2 regions of the Fructilactobacillus fructivorans genome follow, and region 1 is predicted to be linked to the other one. Evidence: a T-box and tRNA genes for the amino acid it is inferred to sense, from the RefSeq annotation. Region 1 holds a T-box; the other holds one or more tRNA genes.
What was found. A T-box is a leader RNA that pairs with one kind of tRNA and senses whether it is charged. The one in region 1 lies ahead of asnS (asparagine--tRNA ligase), so its partner is inferred to be a tRNA-Asn.
Positions count from the first base shown of each region.

Region 2: it encodes a tRNA-Asn, which carries the amino acid that the T-box ahead of asnS (asparagine--tRNA ligase) is inferred to sense. The anticodon was not compared.

Region 1 covers NZ_JOJZ01000019.1:94,383-106,215, forward strand. Annotated here, with positions in the region: gene LfDm3_RS04215 (class I SAM-dependent methyltransferase) at 1-373, opposite strand, end outside; gene LfDm3_RS04220 (Cof-type HAD-IIB family hydrolase) at 491-1,264, shown strand; RNA gene ssrA (transfer-messenger RNA) at 1,314-1,680, shown strand; gene LfDm3_RS04225 (YdeI/OmpD-associated family protein) at 1,826-2,410, opposite strand; gene LfDm3_RS04230 (C40 family peptidase) at 2,487-2,990, opposite strand; gene LfDm3_RS04235 (DHA2 family efflux MFS transporter permease subunit) at 3,183-4,583, opposite strand; gene asnS (asparagine--tRNA ligase) at 4,707-6,098, opposite strand; T-box leader at 6,142-6,349, opposite strand; gene LfDm3_RS04245 (sulfite exporter TauE/SafE family protein) at 6,396-7,154, opposite strand; gene LfDm3_RS04250 (sulfite exporter TauE/SafE family protein) at 7,169-7,915, opposite strand; gene LfDm3_RS04255 (sulfite exporter TauE/SafE family protein) at 7,934-8,686, opposite strand; gene LfDm3_RS04260 (GNAT family N-acetyltransferase) at 8,724-9,251, opposite strand; gene LfDm3_RS04265 (3-hydroxyacyl-CoA dehydrogenase) at 9,407-10,288, shown strand; gene LfDm3_RS04270 (dihydrolipoyl dehydrogenase family protein) at 10,352-11,692, opposite strand; gene LfDm3_RS04275 (cation transporter) at 11,775-11,833, opposite strand, start outside.
Region 2 covers NZ_JOJZ01000013.1:13,709-25,541, reverse strand. Annotated here, with positions in the region: gene LfDm3_RS03120 (WxL domain-containing protein) at 1-786, opposite strand, end outside; gene map (type I methionyl aminopeptidase) at 1,377-2,177, shown strand; gene LfDm3_RS03110 (matrixin family metalloprotease) at 2,298-2,900, shown strand; gene LfDm3_RS03105 (DNA-3-methyladenine glycosylase) at 2,943-3,572, opposite strand; gene LfDm3_RS03100 (universal stress protein) at 3,605-4,051, opposite strand; gene LfDm3_RS03095 (BCCT family transporter) at 4,146-5,768, opposite strand; gene LfDm3_RS03090 (sugar O-acetyltransferase) at 5,955-6,512, opposite strand; gene LfDm3_RS03085 (ribonuclease H family protein) at 6,555-7,229, opposite strand; gene LfDm3_RS03080 (hypothetical protein) at 7,332-7,772, shown strand; tRNA gene LfDm3_RS03075 (tRNA-Asn) at 7,810-7,883, opposite strand; gene LfDm3_RS03070 (NAD(P)-dependent alcohol dehydrogenase) at 8,012-9,112, opposite strand; gene LfDm3_RS06970 (hypothetical protein) at 9,326-9,448, opposite strand; gene thiD (bifunctional hydroxymethylpyrimidine kinase/phosphomethylpyrimidine kinase) at 9,559-10,359, shown strand; gene LfDm3_RS03060 (5' nucleotidase, NT5C type) at 10,446-11,057, shown strand; gene fba (class II fructose-1,6-bisphosphate aldolase) at 11,069-11,833, shown strand, end outside.

The DNA.
Region 1 (11,833 bases):
CCCAACTAATAACGTCCTGACCATCGTAACTATCAATGGTAAGACCAGCTAAACCATCACCCTGTCCGTTGAACATGCGATGAATATCAATGCCCTCATCTTGAAGCAAGATCCGTTTACTAAAAGCCTGGCTAAATAAGTGGCCAAAGAAATTATCATCAATGGATTGATTCTCTTTCCGACTTAAAATCCAGCCAATGCCACCAGCTTGTTTACCAAAATAAGCACTTGCCACGAAGTGATCGCCCTTAACGAGCGCCACCACCTCACCATTGCTAAAGTCAGCTGGATTAACCAAATCCTTTTCACTAATTTGCGGATAACCACCCTCAAATTTCTTAACGGCCTTACCAGTTATTTCAATTTTTTTCATATTATTTATTCTCCCTTAAAAATCTCTTCCTTCTTTTATTGTACATGTAATGAGTGTCAATTAGTAGGAATGCAAAGCATGCCATATGTTAAAATAATAGGCAAAGGAGATTCAACTATGTATAAATATTTAGTATTTTTTGACTTAGATAGAACCCTGTTTGATGAAAATTCCAAGGTGAACGACGAAGTCGCAAATGCAATGGAAGAAATCAGAAAACACGGTGGCCTTCCGGTTATTTCAACTGGAAGGAATATTTTTGAAATCAAAGACACACTGGAAAAGACCAAGATTGATTCTGTGGTTGCCGCTAATGGTGACTTCGGAATGTTAAGGGGAAAAGAAGTCTTCTCTAACACAATTGATCCAAAGATCATCGACCAATTATATGATTTTGTTGAACAACATGGTAATACTTTGGTCCTACTAAATCAAAAACGCGGTGCCATTACCAATCATGATGAGTTAGCCATTAAAGCATTCAAGCACGTCCATGCCCCGCTACCAAAGATTGTTACTAAGACATACTGGCACGAAAACCCCATTAATATGATGGTTGTTACCAACACTGACCTAGATACTGAGTATGAGGATGCTTTCGGTGATGTTTTAACCTTCTACCGTAATTCACCCTACTCCATCGATGTAGTCGTTCATGGGGTTTCTAAGGCTACTGGAATCAAGCAATTAATTGATACTGCTGGACTAAAGGGAATCCCAACCTACGCCTTTGGAGACGGTAATAACGATATCCCAATGCTAGACTACGTTGATCATCCGGTTGTGATGGGTAACGGTCTCTCAAACGTTAAACCACATGGTGAATTTATTACCACCAAGAACACCGACCACGGAATCGTGAATGGTCTCAAGCATTTTAACTTGATTTAAATTACTGTAAATTAGGCAGATATCATGGTATAGTAGTAATGTATCTGTCGGGGGCGTTATGGATTCGACGGGTATAGTTTGAGCCTGAATTGCATTCCGTACGACGATGCGTCAAATCGCTCAGTTTAATTATAACTGCAAAAAATAATAACAATTCTTACGCCGTAGCTGCCTAATAAGCGCTTGACGTAGATCTAGCTGATTTTTCCTATGGATCAGTCCTAGGTCCTACCTTTAATAGGATACGCTTACTGCTCCCATCTGAAGTAGTATGAAGAGATTAATCAGATTAGCTGTGCATGCTAGCATTGACTAATTGCGGATTGTACAGTGAAATTCAAATGATTAGCCTACGAATGTAGACGTTCAGGAGGCAATATGCCCGGACGCGGGTTCAAATCCCGCCGCCTCCATAATTAAAAGCGAACCAGTCATTAAGTTGATTGGTTCGCTTTTTGTTTTTGATATTTATAAATCCATTAATTGTATTTTTTTGATTAGACTTATCTTGAGTGATAACGCCCATAAAATGTCGGCTACAAAAATTGAACCTATTAAAACTTAATAATGCAACAATCTCCCATTATCACACCAACCACCATACATCTCGTTGGCCCTCGTCTTTTTCACCAACTTATGTAACCGGTGCTTGTATGACTGTGGTTTACTAAATTTCAAACGTGATTGAACTCCATCAACGCGAACCCGTTGGTACAAGTCCGGAAACTGATTGAAATTGTCCCATACCTTTGGATCACGTTTCAAAGCTCGCTTAACTGGTTTGATAATCTTAAAGGACTTGGGTGACAAATCGGGCAACACTTTTTGACCTTCATCAGTCATTAAACCCAATTTAATTAATCTCCGAGCACGTTCCTTATTAAGCTCGGTCCAATTACTATTCTCCTTTCTAGGAGTGAGTCGTTGGGCTAATCCGGTCTCATCCGAACTCTTATGCAAACCATCAACCCAACCAAAACACAGTGCCTCTTCGACGATATCCAAATAAAACATCCTGTCATCATTTGTTGGACTCATACTAACTGGGATCCACAGACAACCCTCTTTTTGACAGTTTTCCGTGAACCAATTCCGCAATTCTGATCTTGATGTAATTGGTAAAAATGGTTCGTCCTTTCTTAGCAACTTGGTTCGCTCCCTTCAACTTTTGCCTATATAGTAATCAGGTAAGTTAGGAGTGTCAAAAAAGCCGTCAGGCTCATTAAAACCTAACGGGACTTTTAACTGTTTTTTTAGCAAATGAAACTGGGCGAGATGCTCCGACTAAGTTCCACCATGGGGCGTGAATTGGTTCGATGATAACTCCACGATTTTGCGCATCAATCATTTGGTGTTTGTTTAGAGCAATCCCAACGTGATAGATGTCACTCTTACTTGAACCAAAGAAGACTAAATCACCCTTCTTGATTTTGCTTTTCTTAACATGCTTATAACTGTCATATTGTGCTTGAGCAGTTCTTACAATATTACGGTTAGCACCGTTTTTCATGACATATTGTGTGAATCCAGAACAGTCAAAACTGTTAGGTCCAACTGCACCATATGAATATGGTTTGCCAAGTTCATTTGTTGCTACTCTCTTAACATTTGAAAAATGGACTTTACTTGCGGATGCTTGCGTTTGATTGGCACTCATATTAATAACGCCAAACATCCCAAGTGCTGCAACTGAAACTGCGACTCCTTTAACTAATTTTATAAACATACTCTAGCCTCTTTCTTTATGTAATCCTTGTGTCTTTATTTACAATCTCCTCACACTTTCTATGGTAGGTGGCGATTACTACCAAACGGTTACAACATGATTTCAAAACCATTAATTACAGACCATAGTGTCTCTTTGGCGAAATAAAAAGGGATGGAAATTATATAATTTCCATCCCTTTTACTTTTCGATTTATTTTTGATCCTTTTTAGGGGTTCTAATCATAACAGCGAAGATTAATCCAACTACCGCAATTACTAAGAAGACCCAGTAAACAATGTGAAATCCATTAACTTGTGCTGGCATTGCCGGCATGCTGAGTTTGAAGAAACCAGTGGCTCTAACTAATACAATCGTAGCAACCGCTACTCCGGTTGATCCAAGCACTTGTCTAACCGTAGTGATTAGGGCCGTTCCGTAAGAAATCAAATCTTCTGGAAGTGAATCAGCACCTAGAGTAACAGCAGGCATCATAACAAAGGCATTGCCACCTTCAATCAACATGGCAATAATCATCATTGCCCAAATGTTGTAGATTGGGAAGAAGGCTAAGACCGCCCAGCCAAGCACAATCATAATCATTCCTGTTAACATAACTGGCTTAAATCCAATTTTATCAACAATGGTACCTGTAATTGGGTTCAAGATACTTAGGAAAACAGCTCCAGGAACTAATGCCATCCCGGAAATAAACGGTGACACATTAAGTACTTGCTGGTAATACAGTGGAAAAATAATCGTAACCACAATTAATGAAATGTAAGAGAAACCCGTCAGAAGAACCGCCAAATCATAGTTAAAGGTCTTTAAAACGTTTAAGTTTAACAATGGATTACTGATTCTAAACTGACGAACGACAAACAATGCAATTAAGATGATGCTGATGGCTAGAATCAGTAGTAATAATCCGTAGTTGTTGTTCGGTTTAGCAATTTCACTAATTACATACAAAATTCCAATCAAACCAAATGAATAAATGATTGAAATCCAATCCAATTTGGACTTAATCCTTGGCATTACATCTTTCATAACAAAGAAAGAAATCAAGAAAACCGCGGTAATGATGACAATAAAGACGTCAAACAAACCCCGCCAAGTTGTAAATCTTAAAACGATTCCAGAGATGATTGGTCCACAAGCAAGTGCTGAACCCATAACCAGTCCAGCAACTCCCATGATCGTTCCCCGATCATCCTCTGGGGTGATATTAAGCAAGACCGTTTGATACGATGGAAACAAAATACCAACTGCGATGGCTTCTAGTGCTCTTCCAAAAAGCACCCACGCGAAGCTATTACTGATTAAAATGATTAAAGTTCCCAAATCAAACATCAGCAACACGCCCATAAAGAGTTTCTTAAAACTCATGTTATTCAATAACCAAGGACTGATAGGCATCATAATACACATGATAATCATAAAACCAGTCGTTAACCATTGAACCGATGATGCTGAAATATTGAAATAATTCATTAATGTCGGATAAGCCGTTGATAACGATGATTGGCTGATTGACATTGTGAAAGTTCCAATTAACATAATGGTGATAAACCAAAATCTTTCTAATCTACTAAGTCCATTACTTTTTGCCATATAAAGCGCTCCCTTTTCGATTTGTGCTAATTTAATAGCTAGTTATAGATTATCATTTTTTGATTTGAATTGTTACAAATTGTCACAAAAAAAGTCCACGATTTCTCGTGGATTAATGTAAATCTAAAATTTAATGCTACCTTGCGTTCTTGGATAAGGAATAACGTCCCGAATATTATCCATTCCGGTCACATACATCAGTAAACGTTCAAACCCAATTCCAAAACCAGAATGTTTGGTACCGCCATACTTTCTAAGCTCTAAGTACCATTCATATTCGTCCCTTGACAAGTGGAACTCATCCATCTTATCAGCCAACTCTTTCTCACGTTCTTCCCGTTGACTTCCACCAATCAATTCCCCAATTCGTGGAACCAAGAGATCGGAAGCGGCAACGGTCTTTCCATCATCATTATCTCGCATGTAGAAGGCCTTAATGTTACGTGGATAGTCGGTAACAAAGACTGGATTACCAAAGACTTTTTCTGAAAGGTAACGTTCATGCTCGGCCTTTAAATCAATTCCCCATTTAACTGGATATTTAAAGTCAACGTCAGCCTTTTCAAGGAGATCAATGGCTTCCGTATAGGTAATACGAGCAAACTTTTCATTGACAGTGGTTTGAAGCAATTTGATTAAATTGTCATCAACATTATCATTTAAAAACTGCAGATCTTCTGACGCATTTTTCAACAAATAATTAATTACATACTTCAACATGTCTTCAGAAGTGGCAATAATGTCATCTAGGTCGGCAAATGCCATTTCAGGTTCAATCATCCAAAACTCCGCAGCATGACGCTTAGTGTGTGAGTTCTCAGCCCTAAAGGTAGGACCAAAGGTGTAAACATTTCGGAAGGCCAACGCAAATGCCTCAACCGGAAGCTGTCCACTAACGGTCAAATTGGTTTCTTGACCAAAAAAGTCTTTTGAATAATCAACCTTACCATTTGCATCCTTCGGGAGGTCATTCTGATCTAAACTAGTGATCTGAAACATCTCACCAGCACCCTCAGTATCACTACTAGTGACAATTGGTGTGTTTACATACACAAAGCCACGGTTTTGCAGATATTGATGAATAGCAAAAGCTGCTAGTGAACGAATCTTGAATACGGCATAGAACGTGTTGGTTCTGGGACGTAAGTGAGCAATAGAACGAAGATATTCAAGGGATTGCTTCTTCTTTTGCAGTGGGTAATCTAAGTCAGACACCCCTTCGATATCAACCTTTTCGGCATGAATCTCAAATGGTTGTTGTGCATCTGGGGTCTCAATTAGTTTTCCAGTTACCTTTAAAGTTGAACTAATTGGAAGCTTAATTACGTCATCAAAGTTATCCAGATCACTTTTGACAATCACCTGAACGTTTTTGATATACGATCCATCATTTACCTCAATAAAGGCAATTTTTTTAGAATTACGAATGGTCCGAATCCATCCCGTTAGGACAACTGATTCGTCTCCAAAGTCCCGTTTCTTAGTATAAAGATCTTTTGCTAACACGTTTTTCATTCTTATCACCCTTCTTTAAACAATAAAAAAAGACTTCATCTCACAAAGGGACGAAGTCATCGCGGTACCACCCATCTTGTTTATATTACATAAACCAACTCGAACAATGATAACGGATTGTAACCGTCAGTCCTACTTAGTTCAAACTGAAAACTCAAGGTGTTTTTCACATTAATCCTTTACCGAACTCCCACTATCTTCGACTCGCTGAAAAAGTAATTAATGGTACTCGTCCTCTTTATCGTCGTATTTTATCTGCTTTAAAAATACCATAACCAAGGACTCGTTGCAACATCATTAATAGGTTTTAATGCCAAGATAAATAGCTAGTAAAATGGCTAAAATTCCGACACCATACTTCATAATATTAGATGGAATGTGACGTACAATTGCTGGTCCAATGTAGCCACCAATGATTAGTCCAATGGTTAAAGTAATTAAAACGGGCCAGTTAATTTGAATCGTAAAAATAAAGATAATAGCTGAAATCCAATTCATGACCAAGGACATCACATTTCGAATTGCATTATCAACCGCATATGATTCGTTAAGAGCTCGAAGTAAAATAGCCATGATGAGGATACCACCACCAGCTCCAAAGTAGCCTAAATACATTCCTACTACCGTTAATGCAATTGCTGTTAGTGCCTTCCCCCACAGACTAAGGTGAGTTTCCGTCTGCTGTTTCTTACTCTTGGGCCACATAATTAATAGTCCCGAAAGCATGATAACCACGGGAGCAATGTCAGCAAAACTTTTATTGGAACTCTTGAGTAGAATTAGCGACCCAATCGCTGATCCAAGTCCAGCAAAGATAACTACTTTAAGGATTGTCTTTCCCCGGCCCTTAAGTTCCCTTTGTGACGATGCTACCGCACTCATATTGCTAAAAGCAAACCCGACAATGTTAGTCACACTTGCTACGATGGGAGACAGTCCAGCGGCTAGCATGGACGGGTAAGAAATTACACTAGCTAGACCAACAGCAGTTCCCATAATTCCACTGAAGATTCCTGCAATAATCAACAAAACATACTTTAAAATCAAACTTTCCATTTCTCCTTATTCTATTAATAAGTTTTAATTCCTAAACAAATTGCTAATACTACCGCACCAATTCCAACTCCATACTTCATAATCTTAGATGGAATATGACGCACAATCGACGGACCAATGTAGCCACCAACCAGAAGTCCAATTGTAATCGCAATTAAAGCCACCCAGTTAATTGGCATCGTAAACATGAAGATCACAGCTGAAATCCAGTTCAAAATTAACGAAACAAAGTTTCGAATGGCATTACAGATAGCATATGGTTGGTTGACGGCTCGAAGTAAAATCGCAATGAGCATCACTCCACCACCAGCTCCGAAGTAACCTAGGTACATCCCAACCAGTACCAAAGCAATTGCTGTGATGATCTTTCCGAACCACGTCATGTGGGTCTCAGTCAGTTGCCGTTGACTTTTTGGCAATAACATCAAAATTCCTGAAATCATAATGATGATTGGAGCCACATTTTCAAAACTTTTGTTGGAACTATTAAGCAGGATGAGGGAACCAATGATCGTTCCGATCCCCGCAAAGACAATCACCTTCATGATGATTTTACTCTGTCCTTTTAGTTCCTTTTGAGATGCCAAAATGGCACTAGAATCACTAAACGCAAATCCAACGGTGTTGGTTACGTTCGCTACAATGGGAGCAAAACCAGCAAGTAACATTGCTGGATAAGCAACTAAACTAGCTAATCCAACCGTACTTTCTAGTACCCCACTGATAACTCCTGCCACCACTAAAAAAATTAATTTCAACATTATGTTTTCCTCATACTTTTAAAAATAGGCCTGATAAGCTAAGAAGGCCGCCAGAATGATGGCACCAATTGCAACCGAATATTTCATAATGGCTGATGGGATGACTCGTACAATGATTGGTCCGATATATCCACCGATGAACAGACCAACGGCAAGAACAACCAAGGCACTCCAACTAATCGGCGTCGTGAAAATAAAAATGAGCGCTGAAACGGCATTCATGGTTAATGTCGATACATTTCGGACCGCATTACAGATGGCATAAGGAGCATCAATGATTCGAATCAAAATTGCTGCCATTAAAACTCCACCGCCAGCACCAAAATAACCAACGTAAATTCCGACCACTACAATGGCAATGGCTGCAATCGCACTAGCAGTTTTGGAAACACTCTCATGAACGTAAGCGGACTGCTTCTTTGGAATCAGCATTAACACCCCTGAAAGTAAAATGACAAACGGAGCTACATCTTGAAAGCTCTTATTGGAACTATGTAACAAGATAATCGATCCAATAATAGCACCAATTACTGCAAACGCCATGACGTGCAAGGTAACCGAACCTTGTCCCTTTAGTTCTCGCTTTGATGAAAGAACGGCACTCGTTCCACTAAAAATGATTCCCACTGTAATCGTGACGTTAGCCATAATTGGTGGCAACCCTACAAACAAAAGGGCCGGATACAAAATCACGCTTGCCATTCCAACTACACTGCTCAATGTCCCAGCAATCACACTAGCAATTAAGAGAAAAATCCCATTAAATAACAATTAAAGAACCAACTTTCCAATTAAAATCGTTAACTACTTACTTAATGTTAACACTAATTGGCTTCTCCATTATCAAATCACGTTGTGAACTTCTGCCAAGTTGGAAAACATGATCACTAATTTGCTTAAATCCCATTTTTTGGTAAAACTTTAAGCCACCATCATTGTGTTCCCATACACCCAACCAAATTTTGGGCTTGCCGTAGGCTTGTGCTCTTTGAACGGCTAGGTTCATCAATTCCGTTCCTAAGCCGTGACGCTTAAAGTTCTTTTTCAGATAAATTCGTTGAACTTCCAAGTAATCGTCACCCATCTTCTCCGATTGAGCGCTTCCTACGTTTAATTTCAAGTAACCAGCTAGCTGACCATCAACGTACGCAAAATAAAATTCGGAATTTGGATTCGCAATCTCTTGTTGTAATTTTTCGGTATCATATGCATTATCCAAATATTGGTTCAGATTCTCCGGCTTGTTCTCAGCACCAAATGTATCCGCAAACGTCTCACGACTAATATTCTGAAGTTCATTAACATCATTGATTGTGACTTTTCTGACTTTATTCATTTCCTTGCCTCCATTAAGATTTTAGTTAATATTTTAACTAAATTTGCTGGACGTGCAACCATTACCGTTTCCAGCAAACAAATAAAGTTGATTAAGCGCTTTCATAAGCATAAAATAGATTTAAGCAATAAATAAGAACACAGGAGGAATTCACAATGACATTCAATAACGTTGTAGTTGTCGGTGGAGGAACTTTAGGATCACAAATTGCCTTCATGTCAGCTTTTCATGGAAAAAATACTACTATCTGGGGCCGCTCTGACGGATCACTAGATCGTGCCAAGGCTCGAGTTGCTCGTTGGGAAGAAGCCGTAAAAAAAGATATTGGTGCTACTGATCAACAAGTTAAAGATGCCGAAGCACATCTTCATTACACCACTGATTTAAAGGCCGCACTTAAGGGCGCCGACTTAGTAGTCGAAGCTCTTTCTGAAGACCCAGATGTTAAAAATGATTTTTACAAGAAGTTCAGTGATTTAGCTGATCCGGACACAGTCATCGTTACCAACACATCGACCTTACTCCCATCAGAGTTTGCTGATGCAACTGGTCGCCCTGAAAAATACTTGGGTTATCACTTCGCTAACTCCATCTGGAAGAACAACACCGCTGAGATCATGTCCCAGTCAAAGACTAGTAAAGATCTTCCAAAGGAAATGGAACAATTTTCACGCGAAATCGGAATGGTCCCCATCTTAGTCAACAAGGAACAACCGGGTTACCTCTTAAATTCACTCTTAGTACCCTTCTTGTCAGATGCCCTCGTTCTCTGGAACAACGGCGTTTCTGATCCTGAAACCATTGACCGAGCATGGATGATCGGAACCGGTGCCCCACTTGGTCCATTCGCTATCATGGATAGCATTGGAATGAAGACCATGTACGACATCACTAAAATGTCAACTAATCCAGAAGTTAAGAAGGCCTCCGAAAAATTCAAGACAATGATTGACCAAGGTAAGATCGGTCGAGAATCAGGTAAGGGATTCTACACCTACCCTGATCCAGACTTTAAAAAGCCTGAATTTCTCAAATAATTAATAATTAGACACAAAAAAAAGTTCGCCAATCGGCGAACTTTTTATTTTGCGTATTTTATTTTATAGATGATTCAAAGTTTCAGAACCCAAGGTTGGGAACAATGGAATCAAGTTACTCATCTTTTCAGGTGAGATATGGTACTCAATAAATGGAGCTAAGATGCTAATCACATTATCAGCTTCAGAACTGATTTCAGTTGCACCTACCAGGTAACCTTGCTTATCGGTAACAGCAATGGTCTGACCCTTGTTTTCTTGCATAGCAAATCTGAACCAATCAGTCGAGAGATCTGATTCTTTAACATCATACTTGTCGGGGTTAGCTTTAGCTTCATCAACACTAACACCAATTTCAGCGATTCGTGGTGAAGCAAAGACGGCACTTGGAACAGCAGGATATTCGATTGGGTCAGTAGTTGCACCAGTAAATAACTTGGTCAAGTACATTGATTCATAGATGGCAGTTGGAGTTAACTTACCAACCTTCTTGTCAAGAACATCACCGGCAGCATAGATACTGTCAACTGAAGTTTGAAGGTGATCGTCAACTTTGATTCCGTTCTTGTCGTAATCAACGCCAACTTCTTTAAGGCCAAAGCCTTCAACGTTTGGATCACGTCCAGTTGCATCAAGAATCCAATCAGCATCGTAGTCATCTTTGTTAGTCTTAACAACAAAGCTGTCACCAGATTTTTCAATTGATTCTGGATTTACGTCACGAACAACTTGAACACCTTGAGCTTCAAGATCTTTAAGTAAGTCTTCAACAAATGGTTGGTAGAACTTTCTTAAAGCTTTGTCATGGTGCAATAAGATCGTAACTTTAGTGCCAGCATTAGCAGCGATGGTTGCAAATTCAATCGCAATGTATCCACCACCGATAACTGTCATGCGGTCTGGTTGTTTTTCGAGGTTCAAGAAATCAGTTCCATCATTTGCTAAATCAGCACCAGGAATATCAATCTTGTGGTAATGAGCACCAGTGGCTACAACAAGCTTGTCAGCGGTATATTTAGTACCATTAACTTCGATTGTATGTGCATCAACAATTTTTCCATATCCATGGATAACGTCAATTCCAACACTCTTTAAGCCTTGTTCAATTCCACCAGGTAATTGACTGATAACTTCTTTTTCATGCTTAACGTTGTCTGCCCAATTAATCTTAGGAGTACCATCTAAGCCATGACCTTGAAAGTTATCAACGTCTTTTTTCATCTTAACTGGGAAGTCTAAGGCAATCTTAGCGTTACAACCTCTGTTAGGGCAGGTTCCACCAATTTTGCCAACTTCAATAATGCCAGCTTTTTTACCCTTTAAGGCCAGTGGAATAGCACCGTTAAAAGCACCGTGTCCGCTTCCTAAATACAATACATCAAATTGATAATTGTTTTCACTCATACTTAACACCTCGTCTTTTCAGTTTTGTACAACTAAACTTTATACAATTATTATTATAGTTCTATAATATTACTTGTCAAGATTAGTCATCTACAAAACATTCTAATGCCTCTTTCCCGATAATGAAAACAATTAGAATTG
Region 2 (11,833 bases), on a different contig from region 1:
GTTAACCTGAGGTGAATAGTTCCAATCAATCGTTCCATTATATTCGGTATTCTGAGACGGCATCTTAGCTTGTCCAGTAAAACTATTACTATCAAATGGAACCTCAAGCCGCATATTATCTAATGTCCAGGCTAACTCATAGACCCCAAAAGAACCAACTGGGGCAGAAGATTGATCAGCTGGACCATTGTCGGTATTAGAAAGCATCACTGGCGCATCAGCATCAGTGGTAATTGTAGTAGTTCCAATGTTGTCTGGTGAGGCTGGACTAGAAATATTATTATAGATTACATCCCCGATATTGTATTGAAACAACTGGGTGTTAGAAAGTTTAATGAATGCTCCTGGTAGTGCTCCACCCTGATCGTTAGTAAATCCATTTCCGTTTTGGTCAGGTCGTAAAGTCGCTTTTAAAGCCATGGGACCCGTCCCACCAAAATCATGGACTTGGGCAAACACAAAATTATTCTGATTCCCATCTTTCGATACGCTGGTTCCGTCCGCCGTAAGTGGACTATCAGCAAAGTTGGGATCACGTAACGATTGAAACGTTAATTCTTTAGGCACGTAATCTAGCGCAGTCGGATCGTTATTTTCTCCTGCCGCACCATTATCACCAATATTAGAATTGTCATTGGGGGTAAACGGATTAATAATGGGAACGTTTAGTCTTCCCTGAACGTTTAGACCAATATGGGTATCGTTGTTTTGTGAATAATTAATTAAACCATCAGCCCTTGGAGCTAAAGAAAGTGAGCATACCACTACAAAAAGACTACATAGCAATATACTCACGTACTTCATTCTTTTTAGCAATATCCTCACCTCTCCTACCCTAACAAATAAAAAGAGCACTCAACTTGTTAATTAATTTCCCAATCCAACATTCTTTGATACAAAAATTAGTTAACTTTTGAATTCAGATTTCACATTTTCTAAGAATAATTTAAAAATTACGATATGTATATGTTTAACAATCTTAGTGAACTGAAAAACACAAAGCCTAGTCTCATCGAAATCTTGTGTTAAATTGAATTACACAAAATCCGCATAATATTATAATAATAATAACATAATATTGATACTTATTAATAGTGAAAAGTCTTCCTATAATCGTTTTCAGTAACTAATCCATTACTTAATTCATTGATATTGTAACATGATACCATGCAATTTATAAATTTTGGAAAATATTTCTAAGATGGGTTTTCACAAAGATGAGTCAATTAATTTAAGATTAGAAATAAGAGGTCAAATAGTGATATATTAGAGGCGTGAGAAATCTATTAAAAAAGTTGGTAATTTAAAATCATTTTTAATCTTTAATAATATAGTAGAAAAACAAATTACCACAGTAATAAAAAGGAGATATTTACTTGATTACTTTAAAATCAGACCGTGAAATTGAAAAAATGGCAGAATCTGGTGCCGTACTTGCTGGAGTCCACAACGGACTTAAAAAAATTATTAAACCAGGAATCGATACCTGGGAAATCGAAGAATTCGCTGACAAGTACATTACCGACCATGGTGCCACTCCCTCCGAAAAGGGATTTGATGGCTATAATTATGGAACCTGCATTTCCATCAATAACGAGGTTGCCCATGGGATTCCACGTCGTGGTCTGAAACTGAAGAACGGTGACATCGTTAAAGTTGACATGTGTGTGAACAAAGATGGCTTTGAGAGTGACTCTTGCTGGTCATACGCTGTTGGAGACGTTTCTCCAAAGATTAAAAAGTTAATGGAAGTAACCCGCAAGGGTCTCTACCTTGGTATTGATCAAGCTCAAGTTGGCAATCGAATTGGTGACATTGGTGCTGCCATCCAACACTATGTTGAAGACGAAAATCACATGGGTGATGTTCGAGAATTAATCGGTCATGGGATTCAACCTTCAATTCACGAAGATCCAGCTGTTCCAGCTTACGGAGTTGCAGGTCATGGAATGCGTCTTCGTCCCGGAATGACCATTACGATTGAACCAATGGTCAACCTAGGAACTTGGAAAATTAAGGATGACTACGATAAGAAGGATGACTGGACTTACTATGTCAGCCAAGATGGTTCTTATTCAGCTCAATACGAACACACTCTAGCAATCACAGAAGATGGTCCTAAGATCTTAACCTCTCAAGATCACGTTGCAGACGCCAAGTACATGTTTAAAAAATAATAATTCACAAAAAGGGTACGAAATTGTTAAGAATTTCGTACCCTTTTCCTTTTGATTCTTCCTGATGTTCATTTATGCTAGTATAAATTTGACTAAAATAAGTCACAAAGGTGGGATATCATGAAACAACTTTCAAAAATTACCGGAATCATTATGGCACTCGTCATTTCACTCGTTGCCCTTAGTTCACTACCCGGTTCAAATGCCAAAGCGGACCAAAACATCGACCCTAACATTGGTTTTCGTTATGAACAGCCCACCGCCAAATATTATATTCGCAAAGGGACACCCCAAAGTTATCGTATTATTATCAATCAAGCCATCACTAATTGGAACAAAACCCACGCCTTTAACTGGGTTCGTTCCAAGACCAAGGTTCCAACTACGATTGGCATCACTAACAGTAACCAGGGATTTTGGAAGGGTAACCATTACGCCGGTGTCACCCTTAATCTAACTAAAACCAAAAATGTTAATGATCATACTTTTCAAACTGGAGCCAAAATCACTTTGAATCCCAGGGTCATGGCTAACATGCGTTACACTTATGACCAACAATTACTTACCGTTGAACACGAATTGGGCCACGCCATGGGACTAAAACACAATCACGAAAAAGATAGTATCATGTACCCTAATGATACCTACTACAATTCACTCAATCCCAATCAAATTGGACCAAGTGATATTAGCGGTGTTCAGGCTTTATATAACGAAAAATAAGCAAGTTTAAGGGGATACTACTCATAAAGTAGCATCCCCTTTTTATTTCCATCCGTAAGTTTTTAAATCCATCTCACGTTTGGGTAGCTTGGATACGTAAGGATTTCCCTTTACGTAGAATCGATACGGTTTGTCAGTCCAGGTTCCACGATCACTCACACCAATCCGCCCTGACTCCACAATCTTCTTTGGAAATTTCACGTTATCAACGTCAAGATCAAGGGCAGTATCACCTAACTCAATTAGGTTCATTTCCTTATCATAGATTCCAAGGGCATCCATTAGCTTTCCCGGTCCGTTGGTTAACTCAAAGCCGGATTTTGGACGATTAGCTTTCATTAAATCAATTCCTTGATATGGTTCAATTCCACGAATCAAAATTCCCTCGGGAACGTCCTTGGCTTGAGCAGCCACATCTAAACAAAGGCGACCATGAATCGAATAGATGTAGATTGTACCTGGAACTCCATACAAAGCTTCATTAGATGGAGTTCGTTTCCCTTGGTAAGCATGAGCCGCTGAATCTTTTTGCCCTAAATAAGCCTCTGCTTCGGTAATGTAGCCACTCATTAAACCCTTGGGTGAATGATAAACAAGTAACGTTCCAAGCATCCTCTTGGTGATCTCATCGGTGGTACCCTCATTAAAAAATCTTCTTAATTTATCTGACAAAATCCATCCCTACCTACTTAAAGATTTAAAAACTAACGAATGATAATCGTTGAAATCTTAGACTTCTTAACTAACTTAACACTTATACTCCGATTACCGTGTTCACCGGTAGCATCAGCTCCACAGATGAGCAAATCAGCCTGAAACTTAGGTGCGATTGAGTCCAAAATCTCATCATCAATACTTCCACCAACCGAAATAATTGGTGTAACATCTTCAACTCCAGCATTTGAAGCGCAATCAGCATAGCCACCAACTACTTCTCGTAGTTGGTCACGTTTAGCTTCGATTTTACTTGGTGTTAAAGAATCATAAATATTAATATCATTATTTTCTAACACCGAGCAAATTCCAAGTGATGCTTTAAACTTAATGGCCATTGTTACCGCATAACGGAAAGCACGTTGAGTTGACTTACTGTCATCAGGGTCAACGGTCAATAAAATTCTTTGAAACGTTAATGGCTCAAATTTTTCCATTTTTTTCATCCCCTTTCAGTAATATCATATCATTAATTTTAAAATTTTCGACAAAAAAATAATCAGTAGAAAACTACTGATTATTACTAATTATTTATTCTTTATTAGGATCAGGAAGTGAGGCCTCATGATCGTTACCCTGAGCATCTTTAATACTCTTGACCATTTTCTTAGCGTGAATTCGACGCATCTTTTCTTTCTTCTTCTTAATTCGTAAATCATCCATCGCTTTGTTCTTAAGGACGATTCCCTCATCATTCTTCACCATGTGATAAATCGATATCAAGATCATGATACATACAAACATTAGTGGGAATCCCGCGATCGCACAGAAGGTCTGAATGGTGCTAAACCCTCCAACGACAACAAGTCCGAAGGAGAACAACACGAAGACAACCACCCAGGTCATTCGGTTAAACTGAGTTGGCTCTTGGCCTTCTTTGAGTCTTAGACTCGTAAACGATGAAACGATAAAGGCCGACGATGAAATTGTCGTAGCAAGAAAAATAAAACAAGAAATACAGTAAACCGCGAACACGATCGCCTTAAACGGCAGATTAGACAAGACAGCAGTAATTACTGCGGCCTGTCCCTGTGTATTCAAGATATGAACCAAGTTAATCTGACCGGTTTTTTGAAGCCACAATGAATATCCACCAAGAATAGCATAAAAACTCAAGCAACCAACCGAACCATATCCAAGCATTCCAATCAGCGTCGAACGAATCGTGCGTCCCTTTGAAATACGTGCAATAAACAATCCCATGACTGGCATGTATGATAACCACCAACCCCAGTAAAAGATCGTTTCTTGTTTAGCAACATCTGCCGGACCATTGGGAATGGTGTTCGTCGACATGGCAACGAACTTATCAGCTAGTAGTCCCAAACTATTTGTCTCTGAACTTAAAATGTAAATCGTTGGACCAACTAACAAGACAAACGCCAAGAAGATAATGGCGGTCCAAATGTGGGCATCACTCAATCGGTCAATCCCACCGTTAAGCCCCTTGTACACGGTCCATGCAAAGATGACAAAGAGAACACCGAAGAGCGCAATCTTCAGAATCAGATTATCAGGAATTCCCAACAAGCGACTCAAGACGTTAGAAATGATTGGAATCTCCATTCCGACGGAAGATCCAACTCCACCCATGATTCCAAAGACAACCAGAAAGTCAACTAATTGTCTGAGGTAGTATTTCCACTTGGCTTCTCCTTGAATGAAATCAATCGCAGAACTTAGACGCTGAACCTTCCCGTGCTTAACGAACAAGATGTACGCAATTGCAATGGTGGCCGGGGCAAACATCATCCATGCCATTGGTCCCCAATTAAATTGACCAAACATATGAGCGTAGTTATACGCACTTTCAGAAAATGGTTTTGCGCCAAATGGTGGATGCTGGAGATACCTTAACGGATCAACCATACTTAACATCAAAATACTAGCATCAATTGCGGTCGCAAACACCATGCTTCCCCATTGAAGGTCACTGTATTCTGGCTTCGAGTGTGGTTCTCCCAATCTGATGGCACCATATTTTGAAAAGATTAGCCACATAAAAAATAAGAAATTAATTATGTAAACAACCATGTAGGCCCAACCCATTTGATTAGTAATCCAATTTAAAGCCAGAGCTAAAATCCCCTGTAATTTTGAACCACCAACGATCAAAATGATCGATCCCACTCCAAAGATTAACAGCGTGGGAATAAAGACGAATTTATCAATATTAAATTTTTTAAAAATAAAGAAATCCCTCCAAATACTTTTTCACAATAAAAAACGCTATGCATGGTGCTCATAGAGACACTTGCATAGCGTTGTAACGGTCACACAAATGATAATTACTTATCTTTCATTATCATTATACACAACTAAGATAATAAGTAAAATTCGTTAATTATTATCAATCTTTTTTAATACTTTTGCAGGATTACCTACCAGGACCACATCGTCGCCAAATGACTTGGTGACAACGGATCCAGCTCCTACGACCACATTATTTCCGAGGGTCACCCCCGGAACAATTGTGACATGACCACCAAACCAAGCATTATCACCGATGGTAATTGGGGCAGCCATTTCAACGTCTGCCACCCGTTCCTTTGCATTTAGGGGATGAACGTTGGTATATAGTCCACAATTAGGACCTATGTAACAGTTTTTACCAAACGTAATTGGAGCGGTGTCCAAAAGGGTTAACCCATAATTAGCGTAAAAATTATCACCAATATAAATGTTAAAACCATAATCAAACTCAATTCCAGTTTCAACAAAGAACTTCGGGCCACTCTTAGCCAATAAGTCCTGGATTAATCCGTTTCGTTTCTCGTTATCAGGGGTATCATTAGCCTCCTGTAACTGCTTTCGACATAAAATTCGCCGACTAATCAATTCCTTATCAAACTGATTGTACGGTTCACCATTTGTCATCTTTTCTCTCTCACTTGTCATTGAATCACTCCTTTGGGGTTTCATCTTTATTATTAAGCAAATTTACATTTTGTCCATAGTCTGATTCAATTTCTCGTCAACAAAGACGTTTCCCTTGTTAGTGGCGTGACCCTTCGTCCAACCAAACTGGATGTTGGAAAACTGATGTAAAAGTTCGTCAAGCTGTTGCCAAAGCTCCTTATTTTTCAGTTCACCACCACTGCGTTTCCAGCCTCGCTTTTTCCAGCCATCAATCCAATGCTTTGTAATTGCGTTTAAAACGTATCTGGAATCACTGACTACACCAATGCCAGCATGATTTAGTTGGTGCTCAGATAGCCACTGAAGGGCCCTCACGAGTGCCATGATTTCCATCCGATTGTTAGTGACCCCATATTCCCCACCAGAGTCAACGTGTTGACCCGTTGGAGCGTCAATGAGGTACGCCCAGGCTGCTTTATCGTTGGACTTAACGTGACCACCAGCGACATTACCATGATTTCGTGACCCACCATCGGTAAAGACAATAATCTCAGGACGTTGGGTGTGACTCCCCTCTGTTTCTGTGATTGGTGCTTGTTCATTATACAAGTACGCACTTGCTTCCCTTTTGGTTTGAAAGCTTTTATACTGCGCCCCTGAATATCCGTCGATTTGAGCTTTGGCCAAATCCCAGGTCGGGTAAATTCCAGGATGACGCCCTCGTCTGACTGCGTAATACTTCTTTGTCTTTCCCATTTTTACTCCATTCAAATTCTTAATTAATTCTTACATTTAGTCATATCATTTTGCATTTTGTAATATTTATGCGAAAATAATATGTAGGAGGGGATTCATACAATGGCCGATATAGCTGCAAAATTAATTACAGTTGATCAAGCGTTAGCAATGCTCAAAGACCGTCATGCTCAAAAGAATGAACGTTTTCCAAAGTTAATGACTCCCGGTAAATACATTTTACCAGATTACTTTTTAACTAGAAAAAGAGAAGCGTTCAAGATTAGAAAGCATACCTTCTTAAAGCGGCGCTCTCGCTCATACGTTGCTTTCGATTCTGAGAATGGTCAAACGCTTTGGTTGCACAATTTCCCTAGTCTATCAGAAGCATTATTCTGGTTAGATACCGGTCTTAAACCCGCCGATTCTGATTCAGGATCATCATTCAAAGAATGGAAACAGGAGCATGCAAAAGAAATTGAAGGCATGAAAGATCAACTGAGACAAATGTCAAAACCTAAAAAGCGTAAACCTAAAAAAGCTAAAAAAGGTAAGAAGCATTAATTTAAAAACCACAATCCTAATTGTGGTTTTTAAATAGCTGCTGTGGCTGGGCTCGAACCAGCGACATCTTCATTAACAGTGAAGCGTTTCTACCAACTGAACTACACAGCAATAATGAAATACTTAATTTGTTGTTCACAAGTATACACAGGTCTTAATAGTTTGTCTACTAATTTAGCAAATTATTTTGCAAAAAAAGTGGACTCTGCAATTACCCATTGCAGAATCCACTTATGGCGCTATTTTCTCAGTTGTTCATTTGGATAAATAATGACCTTAATTGAATTACTTTTATCGGTTCTGGACTTTTCAAGTGCTGCCTTAGTTTGATCCAATGGATAGAAGTTAGTTAACAAATTATCAACCAGTTTTGTATTCTTAGCTAAAATCTTCAAACCAGTTTGATAATTATTACAGTATCTAAAGATCCCCATGATCGTAGTTTCATGATCGGTCATAAACGGAACGTCCAGTGGAGTTTGGTCAGTCGTTGGAACTCCAATGTAAGCAACCTTTCCGCCCCGTTTTAGGGCATGCAGGGAAGTTTGTTCACCAGGAACCGTTCCAGAAGCTTCAATGGCATAGTCAACTCCAACCCCGTTGGTAAGGGTTTTAACGGTATCAAGAACATCAGCATTCTTAATGTTAACCGCGTTAGTGGCTCCTAACTTTTTTGCAACGTCCAATCGTGATTGCTCAGCATCACTAACAATGATCTGATCAGCTCCATGGGCTTTAGCGGCCAGAATTGCCAGTAAACCAATGGGACCCATTCCGGAAATCAGAACTGATGAACCAACATCTACACCTAATTTTTGCGTAGCATGAACACCAACTGACAATGGTTCGTTCAAAGTAGCTTCTTCATATGAGACATTTTCAGGAATTGGGTAAACAAAGTCTTGAGGATAAACGATAAATTGAGTTAAATCACCATTAACGGGTGGCGTTGCCATAAACTGCATGTTCGGGCAAAGGTTGTAGTGACCAGTTCGACAAGCTTCACAGTGACCGCATGGAACACCAGGTTCCATGGCAACCCGATCACCACGTTTGAACTTAGTAACTTTATCGCCAACAGCAACAATAACACCGGAACTCTCATGGCCCAAAATCAGTGGTTTCTTAACCACAAAGTTACCAATATGACCCTGGTCATAGTAATGAACATCGGAACCACAAATTCCAACCGCTACCACTTTAATCAAAACGTCAGTTGGACCCATTTCTTTTAGTTTGGTGTCCTTCATGTCAATGTCGAACACTTTCTCTAAGACCGCACTCTTCGTGGTCTTTGGCATATTATTTTTATCATAGTTTGGAATACTTACGTCAGTCATAATTTTAAGTCTCCTCTACATAATCGTTGATTCATGAAAATAACTTTGAGCTAACCGTTACTCGCGCCCATTGGTATCATCCCGTTCCTTCTATTTTTCACCCTCATTATCACATCTTGTGCAATAGTTATCAAAGAAAATGTTCGTAAAAAAATAGACCCTAACGATCGGAAAACCGACCATCAGATGTCTAGTAAAAGTTAATTAGTTAAATTATTTAGCAGGTTTTTGCTTCAAAAATTTTTGTAAATCTGCTACTTCTTTTTGTTTTGCTTTACGTTTTTTAGTGTCGATCGGACGACGACCTTGGACACCATTTGGATGACAAATTCTCATGATGAAAAACTCCTTCCAATTAAGTCTAAACTCTTAAATACATCAGCTCTTAGTATTATAATACATGGAACAGGTAAAAATCAAATTAAAGTGGAAATGGGGACTCAAAAATGACTAAAGATTATCCGCAAGCAGTAACAATTGCCGGCAGTGATAGTGATGGCAGCGCTGGAATTCAGGCAGACTTAGAAACTTTCTTTGCTCGTCGTGTGTACGGTGCTTCAATTATTACAGCATGTGTGTCAGGGAACTCCTATGGAATTCATGATAGTGTCAACATGCCAACTAGTTTTATTGATCAAGAATTCAAAGATCTAGGTGATGACTTTCATATCTTAGCCGCTAAGACTGGGATGCTCTCTGATGCCAACATTATCAATACGGTGGTAAAAGACTATCAGCTATACGACTTTGGTCCACTAGTGGTTGATCCAGTAATTACTACCAAGTTTGGAACCATGTTGCTTGAAGAAGACGCTTTCGATGCCATGAAAAATGAATTAGTACCGATGGCAACCGTTTTAACACCCAACTTCTTTGAAGCACAAAAGCTTACTGGACTCGATGTTGATGATCCTGATTTCATGGCTAAATCAGCTAAAGCCATGCAAGACATGGGCGCTAGCAACGTCATTGTGAAGGGTCGCCATGACGATCCTAGTCAAACAAAGGTTTCTGACTACGTTTTGTTAGAAGATGGTCAGCACTTTAACTTAAATGGCCCTTACTTCACTACCGATCGTAAAAACGGAACTGGTGATACCCTTTCAGCTGGAATCACCGCTGAACTAGCTAAGGGTCACACCGTTGCCGATTCCATTAAGATTGCCAAGCAGTACGTTGACGGTGCAATCGAAGATGAAATCCAGGTTGGCCACAAGTATGGTCCAATTAACCACTGGGCAAGATAATTGACTATAATGGTAAAAGATATGTTTTAAACATTATTATAAGTTCATTTATTTTACCTTATTAGTATAGGAGAATCAGTTTCGACATGCAGTCAAACAATAAAAAAGAATCCATCAAATTATTTCTCGACATGGACAACGTGTTGGTTAACACCATTCCGGTCCTTAATCAAAGAGCAAAATCACTCCCAACGGGAGCACGACCAGATCGGATCCCTGGAATTTTTCGGGACTTAGATCCAACTGAAGATGCCATCGAAAGTGTCAATAAATTAGCTGACTACTATGATCTATACATCTTGACCACTGCTCCCTGGAGTAATCCAAGTGCCTGGCAGGATAAAGTAGCGTGGATTCAGCATTTTTTTGGAGCTGAGAAAAACAGTCCATTTTATAAAAAAATAACAATGACCCACGATAAGGGATTAGTTCACTATGTTGGTGGAATTTTGATCGATGATCGTCCTTATCATGGGGCAAGTTCGTGGAATGATCCCAAGACTAATAGCGTCTGGATTCAGTATGGATTCGACAAACGTCTCACTTGGAAGGATGATCTAGTTCCTTTCTTAATTGACATTGCCCAAAACAGTCAACAAACAAGTGACATAAAAACTGCCGTAAAAAAATCTAATCAGAATCCCAAGTACGTCATTCACGGGAATGTAAGTACGTTTAAAAAGGAAAATTGGGAATAAAGGAGAAGAAAATGATTACAAACAGTACTGAAATGTTAGATAAGGCCCGAAAAGAACACTACGCCGTTCCAGCATTCAACGTTAATAACTTGGAATGGGCTAGAGCCATTCTTGAAGCAGCCGAAGAAGCCAAGTCACCTGTAATTATCCAAGCGACTTCTGGAGCCGCTAACTACATGGGGAGTTTCCGATTAGTTTATGACTTGATTGTGGACATGTACCACGCCTTAAACATCACCGTCCCTGTTTCAATTCATCTTGACCATGGTACCTTTTACGACGCCATTAAGACTTTGGGAATTAAGTTCACTTCCATCATGTTTGATGGCTCTGCTCTTCCCTTGGACGAGAACCTCGACAAGACCAAAACACTTGTTAAATTAGCCCACGCTGAGGATGTTAGTGTCGAAGCTGAAGTTGGCACCATTGGTGGTGAAGAAGATGGTGTGATTGCTGACGGTGAAATTGCCCCCGTCGACTCAGCCGTTAAAATGGCTGAGACTGGAGTCGACATGCTAGCAGTCGGAATCGGTAACATTCACGGAAAATATCCTAAGGACTGGAAGGGCTTAAACTTTGATCACCTAAAAAAAATTGATCAAGCCATCTATAACCAAACCGGTAAACAGTTACCGTTGGTCCTACACGGTGGTTCCGGTATTCCTGATGATCAAATCAGAAAAGCAATCCAACTTGGAATTTCCAAGATCAACGTCAACACGGAGGGTCAACTAGCCTTTCATCAGGCCATGCGAGACTACGTTCACTCTGATAAA